2 regions of the uncultured Paenalcaligenes sp. genome follow, and region 2 is predicted to be linked to the other one. Evidence: riboswitches for the same ligand, from Rfam matches in the RefSeq annotation. Region 2 holds a riboswitch; the other holds the start of a gene.
The links. A riboswitch is a leader RNA that binds a small molecule or an ion and turns the genes downstream of it on or off. The one in region 2 is predicted to bind S-adenosylmethionine.
Positions count from the first base shown of each region.

Region 1 (8,891 bases), on a different contig from region 2:
CTAAATGAGGTTCGTTAACGGCTAATACCCAATAACCAAAGTTTGATACCGCCTGTAATAATCCAAATAACATCAGCGATCGATAGAGCCCAAAGCGTGCCATTAAACCGCCACCTAATAATGCACCTATGATGGTCGCTGCTAAACCGAAAATCTTATTTACCATGCCAACTTGAGCGACTTCAAAGCCTGCGCCACGGATTAAAAACGTGGTGGAAAGCGCTCCTGCAAAGGCATCACCTAACTTATACAACACAATCAACAATAAAATGGTGATGGCTTCAGGTCGTTTAAAAAACTCAACTAATGGCTCAACAACAGCGCTACGTAACGAACGCGGAGGTTTAACTACAAATTCAGGCTCGGGTGCTAAAAAGGTGGCTACTGCACATAAGGCCATAATCAGCCCCATCACCATATACATCCCCCCCCACCCTAGCCATTTATCAGCAATGACCAGAGCTAAACCACTGGAGGTAATCATGGCTAACCTATAACCTAGCACTTTTACAGCAGCACCGGCGGCTCGCTCATTGGTACGCAATACATCTGTACTATACGCATCAAAAGCGATGTCTTGGGTGGCAGACATAAAAGCAACAAAAACAGCCAATAGAGCAATCAGCCCTAATTGATGGGCAGGATTAAATAAGCCCATTGCCGCAATGGAAAGCCCTAACAATAACTGACTTAGAGCAATCCAACCCCGTCGCCTACCCAGTATAGGAACCGCATAACGATCTATTAGTGGAGCCCACAGAAACTTCAAGGTATAGGCGGAGCCCACTAAGGTTAAAAATCCAATTTGCGTCAGTGACACCCCAGCCACCGTTGCCCATGCCTGTAAAGTGCCACTGGTCAACGCCAATGGCAGACCACTCGCAAAACCTAAAACTAAAAGAGAGAGGACGCGTGGATTAAGATAAACATTAGACACAATAACGACCAATGCTAACGGGCAGCATAAGGAGACTCAAAACGATAAAGGGCTAATGTGCCACGTAAACCGGGTAAGAAACGCAATTCATTTTTACCATCAAACACCACTCGATCTAAGATGCGTAGTCCTAAAGACTTTGCCAAGTCTTGAAAATCCCTGAGTGTACAAAGATGAATGTTAGGTGTGTCATACCACTCATAGGGCATTTCTTTGGAGACAGGCATGCGCCCCGCCAAAATAGATAAACCATGAGACCAGTGACCAAAGTTCGGAAAAGACACAATGCCATAACGAGCAACTCGCGCCATCTCGCGCAAAATATGCTCTGTGTTAATCATGGACTGCAATGTTTTAGACAACACCACCGTATCGAAATGTTGATCCTCAAATAAAGCAAGGCCATCTTCGAGGTCTTGCTGAATCACTGCCACACCACGACGCACACTGGCGACTACGGCTTGTGGGTCCCGCTCAATCCCTGAGCCTTGGACATTTTTTGTGCGCTGCAAATACGCTAACAACTTTCCATCAGCACAACCCAAGTCTAATACGTGAGTCGAGGGTTCAATCCAACTTGCGATACGCGCCAAATCAGGGCGCTGAGCTAGGCTCACGGCATTATCGACTGGGTTCATGCCAATACTCCTGTAGTACGCTGACGAGGCCCTAAACCTAACTGCTCGGCGATTTGATCATAATAGCCCTGCACCACACCGTGATAGCGGCGATCATCTAATAAAAAAGCATCATGCCCGTGGGGTGCATCGACCTCGGCATAGGTAACCGTTCTTTTGTTTTTTAACAACGCCTTGGCGATTTCACGTGATCGTTCTGGTGTAAAACGCCAATCTGTAGTGAAAGAAACCAATAAAAACTTCGCTTTTACAGCCGCTAAACTACGGGCTAAATCACCATTGAACTCGTGAGCAGGATCAAAATAATCTAAGGCTCTAGTAATCAATAAATAGGTATTTGCATCAAAATACTGGGAAAACTTTTCTCCCTGATAACGCAAATAGGATTCCACCTCGAACTCGACACCATAATCATATCGGTACTGCCCGTCGTCTTTGGGATCACGCTGTGCTCGGCCAAATTTCTCAGCCATCACTTCGTCAGATTGATAGGTAATATGCCCCACCATGCGCGCAACAGAAAGCCCTCTTTTGGGCACAGTATTACGACTGTAATAATCCCCTTCGTAGAATTCAGGGTCGGTAATAATAGCCCGACGAGCAACCTCGTTGAAGGCAATGTTTTGAGCGCTAAGTTTGGATGTGCTGGCAATCACAATACAATTTTCTAACCGATCAGGACAGGTAATCGCCCAACTCAGGGCCTGCATACCGCCTAATGACCCTCCCATCACGGCAGCAAATTTTTTAATACCTAAATAATCCGCCAAACGGGCCTGTGCATGCACCCAGTCTTCCACTGTCAATAAAGGAAAAGCTGCGCCCCATGGTTTACCTGTTTCTGGGTTGATACTGACAGGGCCAGTAGAGCCAAAACAAGAACCAATATTATTAACACCAATTACAAAGAAGCGATCTGTGTCCAAGGCCTTGCCCGGACCAACCATATTGTCCCACCACCCCACATTTTTGGGATCGGTCGGATCAATACCTGCCACATGATGGGAGGCATTGAGAGCATGGCACACTAACACTGCATTACTACAATCGTGATTAAGCGTGCCATAAGTCTCTACGGCTAGTTCATAGCGTGGCAAAACCTGCCCACTAGACAAATGCAGGGGTTCATCAAAGGCAATTATTTCGGGCGTGACTATACCAACCGAGCCCTCGGGAATATCAATAGAAGCGTGTGGAGAAGTAGTATTTGAGACCATGACTGGACCTCTTTAGCTGGATTTATGGAGCGCCCGCAAGCAGATCAAGCAAATCGGCGCCAACAAAAATGATAAGTAATAAGTGTAGCACCTTCGACCATAAAATCCAGATTCCCTAGCAGGGAAACAGCATAAATGCCTACTGTGAGAAATACTTAAGGACTAATACTAGCTAAAAAAAGCTTGAGCATTTTTTTATTAAAGCCAACAATCAATCACACAAGTAACCAACTGATACCAAATAAATCTTAGTGTTTTAAGGATATGCTCATGATTAAAAAAGCCTTAAGCCCTAAAGAGCGGGAATGTCTCTATTGGGTCGCTCTAGGTAAAACCACGTATGAAATAGGCATCATTCTGGGGCTTAGCTACCACACCGTTAACTTTCACTTACGTAACGTTTGCACTAAGCTTGATGCCCCTAATCGTTCTGCGGCCATTGCCAAAGCCTTTCATTTCGCCATTCTCAAATTACCCTCCAACTAGAAGGTCCACTCTACGCTAAGCCCTTTCCCTTTAATCCTAATGCGCATTACAATCAACCACATAATTAGCCAGTTATAAGTGAACTTAGGTAATGACATTGAGCCAGAATCGTATAAAAACCCTCTCTTCCAATTTGACATTGCTTAGCGATATTCGCCGAGGCGTAGAAAAAGAGGGCTTGCGCGTAGATCCTACTGGGTTTTTAACCGCCACGCCGCACCCTGCGGCGTTAGGCTCGGCGTTATGCAATAGTCGTATTACCACTGACTACGCCGAATCCTTGCTTGAGTTAATCACCATTCCGCATCACTCCGTCGAAGAACTACGCGATGAGCTTTTACATGTGCATCAGTTCGTTGTGCGCCATATCGGAGAGGAAACCATCTGGAATCAATCCATGCCCTCCCATTTGCCTGCGGAACCCGATATACAAATTGGCTGGTATGGCGAATCAAATACAGGCATGTTTAAACACATTTACCGACGTGGTTTAGCCGAGCGCTATGGTAAACGTATGCAATGTATTGCGGGCGTTCACTATAATTTTTCATTACCAGATGCTCTTTGGCCTGCGTTACAAATGGATGGTCGTACACTTCAAGAACAACGCTCAAATGGCTATTTAGCACTAATACGCAATTTCACTCGTTATTCGTGGCTATTGATGTATTTATTTGGCGCATCTCCTGTGGTGTCCAAAGACTTTTTAGACAGCCAAAACCTGCCCTTAGAGCAAGTTGCTCCTGATACTTACTGCTTACCTTGGGCGACTAGCCTACGCATGAGTGACTTGGGCTACCAAAACAAAGAGGCCCAAGCTGAACTACAGCTGTGCTACAACGATTTAGATACTTTTTTACTACGCATGCGCAAGGCAGCCACCACGGTTTGGCCTGCCTATGATGAGATAGGTACACATCGTAATGGCGAATGGATTCAGCTTAATACCAACATTCTACAAATTGAGAATGAGTACTACTCAAACATCCGTCCTAAACGCACGCCTAAAGACAATGAGCGCCCGTCCTCTGCTTTAGCACATCGTGGCGTCGAATACGTAGAAGTACGTTGCTTAGATATCGACCCTTTCGATCCTATTGGTTTATCTGCTGAAAGTGCTCGATTCCTAGATGCTTTTTTATTATTCTGTGCCACCGAACCAAGCCCTATTTTTCCAGACGGCGGCTTTTGCCAAGACAGTAAAAACAACTTTGCTAAAGTCGTAGCCGAAGGACGTAAACCGGGTTTGCTGCTGCGCAATCAAAACAAACAAGACGTGGAATTAAAGAGCTGGGCCGAAGATATTATTTTAGCCATGCAGCCCTATTCTGAGCTATTCGATCAAGGTAGCAATCAAACGCTCTACCAAGACGCCCTCGCTCTACAACTGGCAAAAGTCCAAGATTCCAGCCTTTGTCCATCAGCTCGTTTACTTTCAGAACTACAAGCCTCAGGACAAAGTTTTGTCGACTTCAGCTATGCACAAAGCCTTGCTCATAAACACTCACTACTCAATACGCCATTAGCCTCTGAGATAGAACAGGATTTTCAAGCAAAAGCCATTTCCTCCCTAGAGGAGCAAGCAGACATCGAAGCCGCCGAAAAGGGCCAACCTTTTGAAAACTACTTACAACAGTACCACGGCTTATTAGACACATAAAAAAAGCGGTCTAGGAAAAAACCTAGACCGCTTTTGTATTCTGGCGCGCCCGACAGGAATCGAACCTGTATCGAGAGCTTCGGAAACTCTAATTCTATCCATTGAACTACGGGCGCTTAATAAACCATTTTACCCCGTATAATAGAATTTGTTGAGTTTAATTTTTTTAGCGGTAAAATCTAGCTCAAATCATAGATACACCCATAGCGCTGTTAGTTCGCTATAATTACACATTGGTACATACCAACCCATAAATCTTGCGGCCCCAGTAGTCATTTTTCGGTGGTCCGCCAACCCACTCTGTACGAATTCGCAGGATCTGACTATGAGCCTTACGGAACAAAAATCTCAGAATAACGACGATGCACAATCTGTTCACGTCAAAAACCCTACCCAAATTTTTTGGCTAGCAATGGTGTTCTTAATCGCTGTTGGTGCAGCGATGTTTTTCATTGACCAAAACACCAATGACTTACGAACAGGTAAAGCACGCTTGGACAACTCCGAAGGTGTTGCCTCTAGAATCCAGCCTGTGGCTCAATTTACCCTCAATGTGGTCGAAGGCGAGCGTCCATTAAAAACAGGTAAAGAGGTTTACGAGGCAACCTGTACCACCTGTCACGCAACAGGCGTAGCTGGTGCTCCTAAATTTGGCGATAAGGCCGCATGGGCGCCTTACATTCAAACTGGCTACGAAGCCATGTTGAACGTTGCTTTAACAGGTAAGGGTGCTATGCCAGCTAAAGGCGGTAACACGTCTCTTAAAGACCTAGAGGTTGAGCGAGCTATGGTTTACATGGCAAACGAAGCCGGCGCTAGTTTTGCTGAGCCAGGTGATGCTGACGGCGAGGCAAAACCCGCTGATAAAGCCGAAGCTCCTGCTGCAGACAAAACGGCAAGCACTGCGGTTGCCACAGCCCCCGCTGCTGCTGGTGGTATCCCTGCTGCTACAGCAGAGCAACTCGCGACCGGTAAAGGTCTCTACGATGCCTCTTGTTTCGTCTGTCATGCTTCTGGCGTAGCAGGTGCTCCTAAATTTGGTGATAAAGAAGCCTGGGCGCCTTACATAGAAACAGGTCTAGATACCATGTTGCAGATTGCTATCTCGGGTAAAGGCGCCATGCCCCCCCGTGGTACAGCTATGAATGCATCGGATGACGATCTACGCGCAGCCATTCTATACATGGTCGAACAAGTACGTTAATTTGCTTTCGTGCATAAAAAAAGCCTCGCTCTGATGAACGAGGCTTTTTTATTAGCTATAACAATTAGCGTGTTGTACGTAAAGATACCCCTAATTGCACTCGACGCTGCAACCATAAGCTAGGGCGATAACGCATATCCCCTGTCACAAATTGCATGGACTGCAAAATTTCTAAAAGCAAATCGCCCCCTACATGATCACCTACAGAAAGTGGGCCTCCGTGTGGGTAGCCAAGTCCTAAAGAAACCGCCGTATCAATATCCTCTGCTGTAGCAATACCTTGCTGTGCAATGTCACACGCGCCATTCACGATTGAGGCCACCAAACGCTGCGCTACAAAACCTGCGGAGTCCTCTATCACACTCACCTCTGTGCCATCACTAGCAAATAGCGCCACAGCACTTTCTGTCCATGCATCATCAGTAAGTAAAGAACGCATCACTACGCGACGACGACCTGTCTCTAAGCCAAAAGCTGTATCTAAGGCGACTGTACGTGCCGCATCTAAACCAAAATTAGCCACAACCGTCGCCACATCCTCTCCGTAAGGAGTTACCACGATCAAGGCATCGTCAGGGGCTTCTTCGGTTTCTAGCAAAACGATATCTAGTGTGCTTAGTAACGCATGTGCGCGTGCATAGCCCTCTGGATGCAAAGGAGCCAACCAAACCTTTAAGCCTGCTTTATGTTCTGGTGCAGGTAGAGTCTCCGGCAATTGTTTTTGTCCATCCACATAGCGATAAAATCCTTCGCCTGTTTTACGACCTAAGATCCCACCAGCATACCGTACGGCAGTAATTGGTGAAGGTCTAAAGCGAGGTTCTTGATAGAACTGATTGTAAATAGACTCCATCACGGGATGTGACACATCTAACGCCGTCAAGTCCATCAGCTCAAAAGGCCCCATTCTAAAACCAGCCTGCTCACGCATAATGGCATCTACAGTCGCAAAATCAGCAACTTGCTCTTGGGCAATTTTTAAGCCTTCGATATTCATGGGGCGACCCGCGTGATTCACGATGAACCCCGGCATATCTTTAGCTCGTACAGGGGTATGGCCCATTTTTTTAGCAATAATGACCAACTGATCACAGACTGAGCTATCTGTTCGTAAGCCCTCTATTACCTCGACCACTTTCATTAATGCCACTGGATTAAAAAAGTGAAAGCCTGCGACTCGATTCGGTTTTTCGCAGGCTTGTGCTATGGCGGTAATCGACAGTGAAGACGTATTCGAGGCCAATATACAGGTATCACTAACAATGGACTCAAGCTGTTTAAATAAATCCTGCTTAACCGTCAAATTTTCTACGATAGCCTCTACCACTAAATCCACATCGCTCATTTGCGCTAAATCGGTACAAGCAATTAGATTCGTTTGAGCTTGCTGTACTTGCTCTGGGCTCATGCGGCCTCGCTCTACTTGACGTGCCCAAATCTTGCCTAGCTGGTCTTGGGCCTGCGTAATAGCCGCTTCACGCACATCAAATAAACGAACCATATAACCGGCCTGTGCTGCAATTTGTGCAATACCTTGCCCCATGGCACCAGCACCGATAATCCCTATTGAATTGACTGCGGACATAATGTCTCCTCTGTGTTATCTACGTATATTTAGAAACGATACATTTATTAAGAATAATATCAAAATTATGTAGTCATTTTGTGTTTTAGACGCTATTTAGTCCTAACAATGAAATAACCTCTTCTTTTTTGAAAAAAACACAAGTGAGACCATTAAAAAAGGGACCTTGAGGCCCCTTTGTTGTTTAATACGTTTTTAATACTAAGGGATCACCTACCCCCAGCACTGCATCCACCTCTGTGGAACTTAAATAGTCCTGCAATTTTGTTTTGGTACTGTGTGCATATGCTTTTAACACATGTGCCCATGTTGCATTATTTGCAAACTGCATACCAAACTCATCTAATGTCCCACCACGATTGATATAACCCAACACGGAACTGGTGAAAGCATGTGGAAACAAATGCCACAAATGGCCACGAAACACCTCTGGGCGCATGTGCGTTAACGCAATACGGTGTACGAAATAATCAGGACATAGTTCGGCTAACTTTTCAGGGATAATCACCTGCTCTAGCTCATAGACATCTCGTGCGTGACGTAGTTTACCTGGCTCCTGAATATACACTAATCTATAGCCATGCCCTTGATCTTTAAGGCGTTGGGCCGCAACCTGTATTTGCTCTAGCTGATAGCTACCATTTGCAAATAACAGCACCGGCTCCTGTCCATGATACTCATCCAGCACTACCGCCCCATCCCTTGCCAAAAGCCTTGCTTGTTCTGGTGCTAAGTACGCGGCCCGTTCACGCTTAGGGGCAACCACACAAGCAATCTGCCCACGACTCGCATAAATAGATGGTAATACCGCCATAAAACTATTGTAATCTGCCGGAAAAATCACCCTAGACACATCACTCATTTCACCTAATAAGGCTTCGGCAAACGTCGTGTCTTGATGAGACTGTTGGTTCTTACCATTCTCCCAAGTGTGAGACGTCGCCACCACTGGCCAGCTAATCCATTGGGCAGGACGACCTATTTCTTTTTGTTGACGAGCAAAAATAATACGCTGACGTAAAGCCCCAAGCATCTTTACACAAAACGCCTCGTAACTAGCGACTAGGTTCAACCCACTCTGATTACCTATACATGCTGATACAACGGCCTCTTCGTTGAGTGCTGTAATCACAGCACCATGAATGGATTCATTATCCCCTTCTG
Region 1 covers NZ_CANRIC010000004.1:27,046-35,936, forward strand. The annotation lists gene Q0Z62_RS01595 (muropeptide transporter) at 1-937, opposite strand, end outside; gene metW (methionine biosynthesis protein MetW) at 952-1,575, opposite strand; gene Q0Z62_RS01605 (homoserine O-acetyltransferase) at 1,572-2,792, opposite strand; SAM riboswitch at 2,784-2,862, opposite strand; gene Q0Z62_RS01610 (helix-turn-helix transcriptional regulator) at 3,063-3,278, shown strand; gene gshA (glutamate--cysteine ligase) at 3,370-4,938, shown strand; tRNA gene Q0Z62_RS01620 (tRNA-Arg) at 4,980-5,054, opposite strand; gene Q0Z62_RS01625 (c-type cytochrome) at 5,264-6,142, shown strand; gene Q0Z62_RS01630 (3-hydroxyacyl-CoA dehydrogenase) at 6,207-7,727, opposite strand; gene Q0Z62_RS01635 (xylulose 5-phosphate 3-epimerase) at 7,912-8,891, opposite strand, start outside.
Region 1: another riboswitch for S-adenosylmethionine. It lies ahead of Q0Z62_RS01605 (homoserine O-acetyltransferase); the one in region 2 lies ahead of Q0Z62_RS09650 (hypothetical protein).

Region 2 (8,891 bases):
TCGACGTAATCTGATAAACGAAAAAAGCCGCTTGATGATTTCAAGCGGCTTTTTCAATTGTGTTTTTTGCACAGTCAGCTTTCTACCTGCATTAACATAATGGCAAGGATTAAAATCGCAATGCCAATGACAATGGTACGGTTCATGGGTTGATCTAGAAACCACCAAGTCGTAATGGCGGTTCCTGCAATAGATAAGACACCCCATGCGGTATAGGCCAAAAATAAAGGCATACCTTGAACCGCAAAGGCTAATAGTGCAAAGGCGGACATGATCAGGGCAATAGCCGTCAGTCCCCATAATTTCTTTTTAAAGCCGTTGGATATAGTGAGTGCTAAGTTGGCTAATATATCCAACACCACAGAGCTTAAAAGCAGTGCCAGGTGAATGCTCACACTGCCTCCTGAGCTTCCGTTTCTTCTTGTTGATAGCCGTGATGGATAACAGCAATACCGACTAGGGACAGAACAATACCAGCGGCTTGCACCATGGAGATTTGTTCTTGTAGCCACAGATAAGAAATAAAAGCGATCAACACCATACCTATACCTTCCCAGGCTGCGTTAGCGAAAGTAACGGGTATACGAATGGTGGCTCGGCTTAAGAAAAGATAGGATAATCCTACTGCCATCATTGCAATGGCGGTACCAGCGATCAAATAACCTTCACTGATAAAAACCTTCATTAACGAAGTCCCTGCGACTTCACCTACAATTGCTAGCGTCAAAAAGACCCAATGCATAAAAACCGTCCGGTTTAAGAACGCTCCATATAATGAACATAGATCTATGCTATAAGATATGGATAATTTGGTAAAATCTCTGAGCGTCAAGAAAAATGATGGTGAGGTCATAATAGTGTCATGCGAGTTGAACATATTGAGTACTTTGTAGCTACTGCTCGATTGGGCTCTATAGCAAAGGCTGCTAGCTCCTTAGGGCGTCAACGCAGCACGGTAAGTATGGCCATTTCTACCCTCGAGGACGAGCTGGGAGTCAGGCTGTTTGAGCGCACTGGGAACAGCTTGGCTTTGTCTGCGATAGGTGAGAGTATTTTGGATGATTGCCATCGACTTTTAAGCTTGAATTTAAGCATTAAGCAACGCTGCTTAATGGGGGATCAAACACAACGTCAAGAATTGAGAATAGGCCGAGACGATGCATTATCTGAGTCTTTTTGGCGACACATTATTTTGCAATTACGGCAGCGCTACCCTCATTTAAGTTTGAGTATGCGTTTCGCCTCCTCCGATGAACTACCTGATTTGGTGCGACAGCAGCAATTAGATATTGCTTATGGGGTATCAGAAAATCTCTATGATCCAGCAGAAGGTCTACATAGGCGAGTCTTAGGCCGTGTGGTCATGCGAATGATGATTGCACAGAATCACCCCTTGAGCCGTTTGCAGCATGTGACGGATACGGATTTGCGGACACTGGCCCAAATCACATATATGGATAGTTCCAATCAAGAACGCTTTCATATGGAGCACGTAGGTAGTGAACGCATTGCTCTAAGTAGTTTTGAGTTAGTTCGCGATGCTATCCGAGATGGTTTAGGCTGGGGCTACGTGCCAGAACCTTTATTGCAACTAGAGCAGCGCGATGCAGGGGAGTTAACCACATTACGGCATGGTTTAATGGTGACAGGTTATCCGTATTTGGTGTATAGCCGTGAAGCGTTGGTCGCCTCTGGACCACAAAAAGGATTGTTGTCTGAGGTCAACGAGGTGGTTGCGGCTGCTATGTTAGAGATTAGCTCTGAATAATGCGTTGATGTAGGGACAATGATGAGAAAAGACTAGAGAGCCCCTAGTCTTTTTTTCTATATCAGTGGTTAGGCAATTTGCAATGTGCCTTTGGCATTCATGGTTAAGTCAATCACATCGCCACCAGTAATCAATAAATAGCGTGGATCTAGGTCTGACTCTGTTAAATGGTTGTGCTTCATGCAAGAGCCGCATACGGCTACATGACCGCCCAGATCTAGGTACTCGTTCAGTAGTTCAGAGGCCGGTTTAAAGGCAGGGCCAATGTCAATGCCCTCTGTGGCATTGGGTGTGCCTAATAGAACAGCATCTGCCATGAGAATAAGGGTGCAGCTATGGCCTTTACGTGCAGCATTAACCGCCATGGTTAAACCGATCGTGATTTTACTTAGGTTCCCTTTAGGGCCATCAAATAGTGTGGCGACGAAATCAGTCATTTGCATAGTCATTCTCTATAAAAAATTAAATGGATGTAGATGCATTGCGTTGCACGAACCAGCCGATGGTGGTGTAGCTTAAAATAGTCGTGCCGATTAGACCCAGACCAAAGACGCAGGCGATAACTAACCAGTCTATGGGTCCAGCAGCGTCAGTAAAGCCTGAGGACGATACTTTTGCCATTAGGACTAAGGCTAACACACCCCCTATCACGCCGACTAACTGCGAGCGGACTAGGCGCTGTGAAATAATGTGTTTTTCCTTTAGTAATAGGGCAATGAAAGCAGTAGTGCCGCCGATAATTACGGCTATAAGTGCCCATAACATGGGTCCTAGCATTTCTTGAAATACGGCAATAAATACAAGAGGATCGAGTGATTGCATTGAGAATCTCCTTAAGCGCGACCGCGTAGCATGCTGATGTAGGTTGGTTTGAGTGCCATTGTTTTCATCACCCAACTAATCCAGAGCTCTTCTAAGGGGGCGATGATACCTGGGAAAGAGGGCGTGAGATTATTGTGATAGTCAAATTCAACTAACATGGCTCGCCCTAATCGAGTGATCATAGGGCAAGAGGTGTAACCATCATAAAAAGCCTCTGATGTTGTGCCTTTGATATCAGCAATAAGGTGATCAACGGCTACAGGCACTTGCCATTTTACGCTTGCTGCTGTTTTTCCTTTTGGGACGCCAGCACTGTCTCCCACCGCAAACACATTCGGGTATCGCACATGGCGTAAGTTGTTTTTGTTTACTTCTGCCCAGCCATCAGCAGCCCATGGGCCTGATTGCCAAGGCAAAGGGCTATTGCGAATCGCCTCAGCGGCACGCATGGGTGGAATAACATTGATAAAGTCGTAATCTAAATCAGTGGTCCCGTCTGGAGTAGAAAAAGTGGCAATTTGTCGATCGATATCTATGGCGGATAAAACACGGTTGTAATTGATAGCTATGTCCCGTTCCTCAAATAACATACGAACTTTTTCATGCACTATGGGAACACTAAAAAGAGCATTGTTATTCGAGTTATAAATCAAATTGGCTTTGTTTCTATTGCCTCTACGCACCAAGTGGTCCTCTACAATAAAGGTGTACTTTAAGGGGGCTCCAGCACATTTCATTTCTGTATTAGGGCGTAAAAAAACACCGTTACCGCCCGTGTCGGCAAATCGATCAAGGAGTTGCCAGGTAGCATGGGCTTTTTCGGGGCTGTGATACATACTGCCTAATCCCTTCGTGCCGATTCGACTTTCATCCATGCCTTCAATAGCGGCATAGTCGAGGACTAACCCCGTTGCCAAAATTAAATAATCATAGGCAATCCGAGTGCCGTTTTCCGTCACGACTTGATTGGCATCTGGATCGAATTCAATAATTTTTTCAGTGATGAGATTAACCCCTTTAGGAACGTATTCAGCCGTGGTGCTTTCTACATAAGGGGCTGTTTTAATACCTGCAGCTACTAAGGTGAAGCCGGGTTGGTAGTAGTGTGCTTTACGTGCATCAATAAGGCTAATGGAGGCTCCATCAAGCTGTGCAGCAAGGTGGTTAGCAGCGGCTAATCCTGCCGCACCAGCACCGGCAATGACGATGCGTGCGGTGGTTTTAGTTTTGGCTGCGGCCTGAGCAGATGGGCTTTTCAAGGTAAGAGCCGTACCGGCAGCGGTAGCCGCTCCTAGTTGTAAAAAAGTTCGTCTATCAATAGGCAGGGCGGGTGTAGACGTGTCGAGCCGTTTTTTTGTTGTCATGGGTGCTCCTTTTCGAGCGTAGCAAATAACAGAAGTAACAATAATTAGTAAATTTATATATAATGTATATATATTATATGATAATGTATAATGATTGCATCAAAAAATTAGATAGTCATTTACTTATTAGGGGATTAGCATGAAAAAGAACATCGGCGGCATAGATAAAATCTTACGAATTGTGGTGGGGGCGCTTCTTATTGTATTGACTGTGACTGGCACGATTGGGGTATGGGGCTGGATTGGGGTAGTGCCTTTGGTTGCCGGTTTAGTCGGTTACTGCCCGTTATACTCATTAATTGGATTAAATACATGCCGAGTAAAAAACCAAGCTAAATAGGGCATTTTTTTATCAGTGTTTATACCAAGACCACCTATATGTGGTCTTTTTTTCTGATTCTATAAGGGGTAGTATTGCGGCTTATGTCATTAAAACAGGGTGAATCTAGCCCGTAGGGAGTTCTGCCGTGGAAAAGATACTACGATTTATTGAGCAGATGAATGCGGTAGCGTGGGGGCCGTGGATGCTAATGCTCTTAGCTGGGACGGGGTTATTTTTAACCATAGGTTTGCGCTTTATACCTCAACGTAAACTGTTCTATGGCTTCAAGATGTTGTGGCAAGGCCGTAGTAGCACAGAAAAAGGCGATATTAGCCCATTCAATGCGTTGATGACGGCACTGTCTGCAACTATAGGAACAGGGAATATCGCAGGGGTAGCCACCGCTATTTTCTATGGTGGGCCAGGAGCTATTTTCTGGATGTGGCTGATTGCGTTAATTGGAATGGCGACTAAATTCAGCGAGGCCACTTTAGCGGTGCATTTCCGTGAGGTTGATGCCAAAGGGCATTATGTAGGTGGCCCCATGTATTACATCCGCAATGGCTTGGGCAAAAACTGGAAATGGTTAGGGGTGATTTTTGCCGTATTTGGTATGCTAGCAGGCTTTGGTATTGGCAATAGCATTCAGGCGAATTCAGTGGCTGATGTGATGAGCTCTGCTTTTAATGTGCCTCCTTTGGTCAGTGGTTTTACCATTGCTGTACTCGTAGGCTTGGTGCTTTTAGGTGGCATTAAACGCATTGGCGAAGTGGCGGGTAAACTGGTCCCAATGATGGCTGTTTTTTATGTGGGGGGTGGCTTGCTTGTTTTGGGCTTACACATTGATCGTATCCCCGAGGCCATTAGTTTAATTTTATATCATGCGTTTAACCCAACTGCTGCGGCAGGTGGTTTTGCCGGAGCAACGGTGTGGGCTGCGATTCGTTTTGGGGTAGCTCGTGGTATTTTTTCAAACGAGGCTGGTTTGGGTAGTGCTCCTATCGCGCATGCTACTGCGCAAACGGATAACCCTATTCGCCAAGGTACCGTAGCCATGTTGGGCACATTTTTAGACACCATTGTAGTGTGTACGATTACCGCTTTAGTGATTATGGTGACGGGTGCATGGCAAAGTGGTGAAAATGGTGCGACGTTGTCAGCCCATGCGTTTTCTCAGGGCTTAGGCGTAACAGGGCAATATATTGTCAGTATTGGGGTTGCACTGTTTGCTTTTACTACGATTATTGGGTGGAGTTTTTACAGTGAAAAGTGTGCGCAATTCTTATTTGGTGAAAAATCGAATTTACCTTTTCGCTTAATTTGGGTTGTAGTGATCCCTTTGGGAACATGGCCGGGTATTGATTTAGGCAGCTTGTGGTTAGTTGCTGACACCTTAAATGCCTTGATGGCCATACCTAACTTGATTGCTTTGTTGTTGCTTAGTCCCGTGGTGTTTAAGCTCACAAAAACTTATTTTGCTAATAAAAATAATTTTAATTAGTCTGATGTAGTCGTAAAAATCCCCGCTGTAGGATCACCACAGCGGGGATTTTTTAATTATAGCGGTTAATAATTCGTTGTCTGCAGACATTAACTAGATGGGGCTGCAGCTTTTCTAAAAAGCTTAAACTAATGTCCTCGTGAATATACGCCCATGCCCCACTAGGGCGCTTACTGAATAGTGAGGAATGGATGGGATCAAACCAGGCAATTACTCGGTTTTGGGCAGGTTGGTAAACATGAACCCGTGCTGACCCAACATGGGTTCTACCGTTAAATGTTTCTCCATCCACAATAAATTCGTATGTCATAGCAAGTCCTTTTTAGCTCTTTGGCACCATGCCGGGGGCGAGCAAGTCGGATAAAAAACCCCATAAAAAAAACCCGCAATAAGCGGGCTGTGTGATGACCCATTGATTGCATAAAGCCACATTATTTGTCCACCTTGTATGGGCTACAGGTTGGCATGAGGCATCGCCTCAACTCGTAATGTATAAGCTAATAATAAAAGTAAATAAGGCTATAGGTCAAGCCTAAGCCAAAAGGGGGCAGCACAAGAGCCAAGCCTAAATTGAAAAAATACGAATAAGAATTGTTTTTATTTATGTTTTGATAAAACAGAAGGAGGGCACCCTTTCACTATTGCAAGTGCTCCCAATCCAGATGGTTATATTGATTTTCATATTAAGGCCTTAGGAGATCACACCCGGCACTTAGCACAGACGTTAAAACCTCGACAGTTTTTTCAAATCGAAGGTCCTTATGGCTGTTTTGACCTGTCACGCGTAGATGAGCAGTGCCAACAGTTATGGGTAGCGGGTGGCATAGGAATTACGCCATTTCTTGCGTAGTTAGATGCATTAGTAGCTACTCCTCGCCCATTGCAGGCGCAACTACATTATTGCTTGCATCAAGCAGAACACAGTCATGCTTTGGTTCAACTGCAGCAGCGTATTCAACACCTGCCGAACATTCAATTGTTTGTGTATGACAGTGCTCAAAATCAGCGCTTGCACCTAGAGAACATACACTTATCTTCTGATCCAGAGATGTGCTGTGAGCTTTGGTTTTGTGGGCCTTCTGGGCTATTGAATCATCTGCAGACCGGACTAGAACAGCGCTTAGGGAAGCGCCTTCGAGTCCATAGCGAGGCTTTTATTATGAGGTGATGGATAATTCATATTTTATTGAAAATAGAAATAGGTGATAACCATAATAGGTTATATGTTAATAAAAGTAAAAAATGTATCATTAATTTTATATATTTTTACTAATCTAAGTGTTTAGTCTTTTATTTATAAATTGCGCTGGATTTTATAAAAAATACCAAATTGGCGTGCTTTTTTTTTATTTTTTTCTGGGCTTATGGTTAACGTTGGGAAATCCTTTTGGTATTTCAGTTGCCGCGGATCAAGCATTGGCAAAGGAGATAAGTCGTTATCGCTCTATTTTATATCCTATTGAAAGACAGCCCATAACTGTAGTCTTATTTAATAAAAAAACACTAGAAAGGTTACATGAGGCTAATGTTGATTGGGTTTTCTCTAATGATTGGCCAATTTCTTATGATGAGCACGCCACGTTAATACAAGCCTTATCACAAGGAGGGGGGCATCATTTTTCTTACCCTCCTGAGGCCATTTTTTATGATGTTTTTTTAGAAAACCTTCGGGGCGAAATACAAGATATTTACGGCTTAAATGATGCATTTAGATCCATAAAAGTAGATCAAGGACCTCCTGTATATATGGCGGCAGGGGGACTAAAAGATTTGATCCTGTCTCAGGATATATATCGAGAGCTACCTGAAGCGAACTGGGTACCGACTGCCTGGGAGGGTCCAGAGGGCTCATATCCTCTCTATAAAGAGTTTTTACTACCTGATGGGCGAGGAGGAGATCAACCTCATTTTACTAGGCTCCCTGCTACTCAGTTATATGACGCATGGTGTCGTGTCCAAAAATCAGGCGTATGCGTCCCTCTGGAAACAAATCAAGGTGAGAATGCCTTAAGTATCCAGTGGGAAAGACAAGTTTTACCAGCTTCTCTGTCTAATCCTACAAGCAGCCCAGCAAATTTGGCGTTGGAAAGAAATACTGATCCTCTCGTATTGGATTGTCAATCTTCTACTTTTAGTCTGCTGTTGAAAACAATAGGCAGTACATTTTGGCGAGCATTAGGCATTCAATCAAACCCAGCCCAATTAGATATGAATTGCCTGCCTTTTTATGTTGTGAATGCTGCGGATATTTATACCACCCATATACCACTAGCTCCCCCGTATTTAGCGGAGGGTGAGCCATATGTGGTGCTATTTGGTTCTGATATCCCTAGTTTAAATGATTTTCACAGTACTCCAAATTATGGAAAGATTGCAGGAGTATTACATCATGCTATGGCATTAGTTAATTTAATGGATAGGCAAAATTCTTATATTTATGAAAAAGAAATCCGCTTGATGGTAGCGGCTATGTGGGGCTTTTGGTTATGGAGTGTTTGGATACTCTCTAGTCGATTATTTTGTTTAGAGCGTGGTTGGATCTTGATTTTAATTCAGCGTAGCGAGCACTATTTAAGTAAAGAAAATTTCGTTGTTATTCATTTTCTTCGTTATAAGTTGGTAAGACAGCCGGTTTGGTTCATATTTTATTTGAGTGTGATTTTAATTTTTTATGCTTTTTTCTATCATTTTTTAAATGCTGCATTAGAGGGCTGGCTATCAATGATTGCGCTAATACCTTTGCTACCAAATATCGTAAAAATACGTAAGGAGCATATTCTCATATTATCTAAGGAGAGAAAGTGATGATTTATATGAAAAAGATAGTCTGTATTGTTTTTTTGAATTTGTTTTTTAGCGGGGTTGCTTGGGCTCAAAATCACACCATTATTGAAATTCCAAATATGGAGAGGGCATATGTACAAGATATGTCCTCAAAAAACATGATAAAAATGCTTGATCTAGGAGAGGTAAAGCTACCATTAAAAGCGCAGCTGAGTAAAAAAGAGCAGGGGTATATTTTTCGTCATCAAGGAAAAAGCTATTTAATTAGACCTAGTTTTGTTAAAACAAATCAGAGGCATGTAGTGGATGCGTGTAAAACATTGCCTTCCG
Region 2 covers NZ_CANRIC010000057.1:60-8,950, forward strand. The annotation lists gene Q0Z62_RS09610 (SMR family transporter) at 75-395, opposite strand; gene Q0Z62_RS09615 (SMR family transporter) at 392-742, opposite strand; gene Q0Z62_RS09620 (LysR family transcriptional regulator) at 863-1,768, shown strand; gene Q0Z62_RS09625 (DsrE family protein) at 1,837-2,211, opposite strand; gene Q0Z62_RS09630 (DUF5368 domain-containing protein) at 2,231-2,590, opposite strand; gene Q0Z62_RS09635 (FAD/NAD(P)-binding oxidoreductase) at 2,602-3,954, opposite strand; gene Q0Z62_RS09640 (DUF2892 domain-containing protein) at 4,094-4,294, shown strand; gene Q0Z62_RS09645 (sodium:alanine symporter family protein) at 4,452-5,777, shown strand; gene Q0Z62_RS09650 (hypothetical protein) at 5,830-6,087, opposite strand; SAM-I-IV-variant riboswitch at 6,180-6,274, opposite strand; partial or broken gene Q0Z62_RS10750 (FAD-binding oxidoreductase) at 6,415-6,627, shown strand; gene Q0Z62_RS09655 (hypothetical protein) at 6,682-6,945, shown strand; gene Q0Z62_RS09660 (CHASE2 domain-containing protein) at 7,056-8,582, shown strand; gene Q0Z62_RS09665 (hypothetical protein) at 8,582-8,891, shown strand, end outside.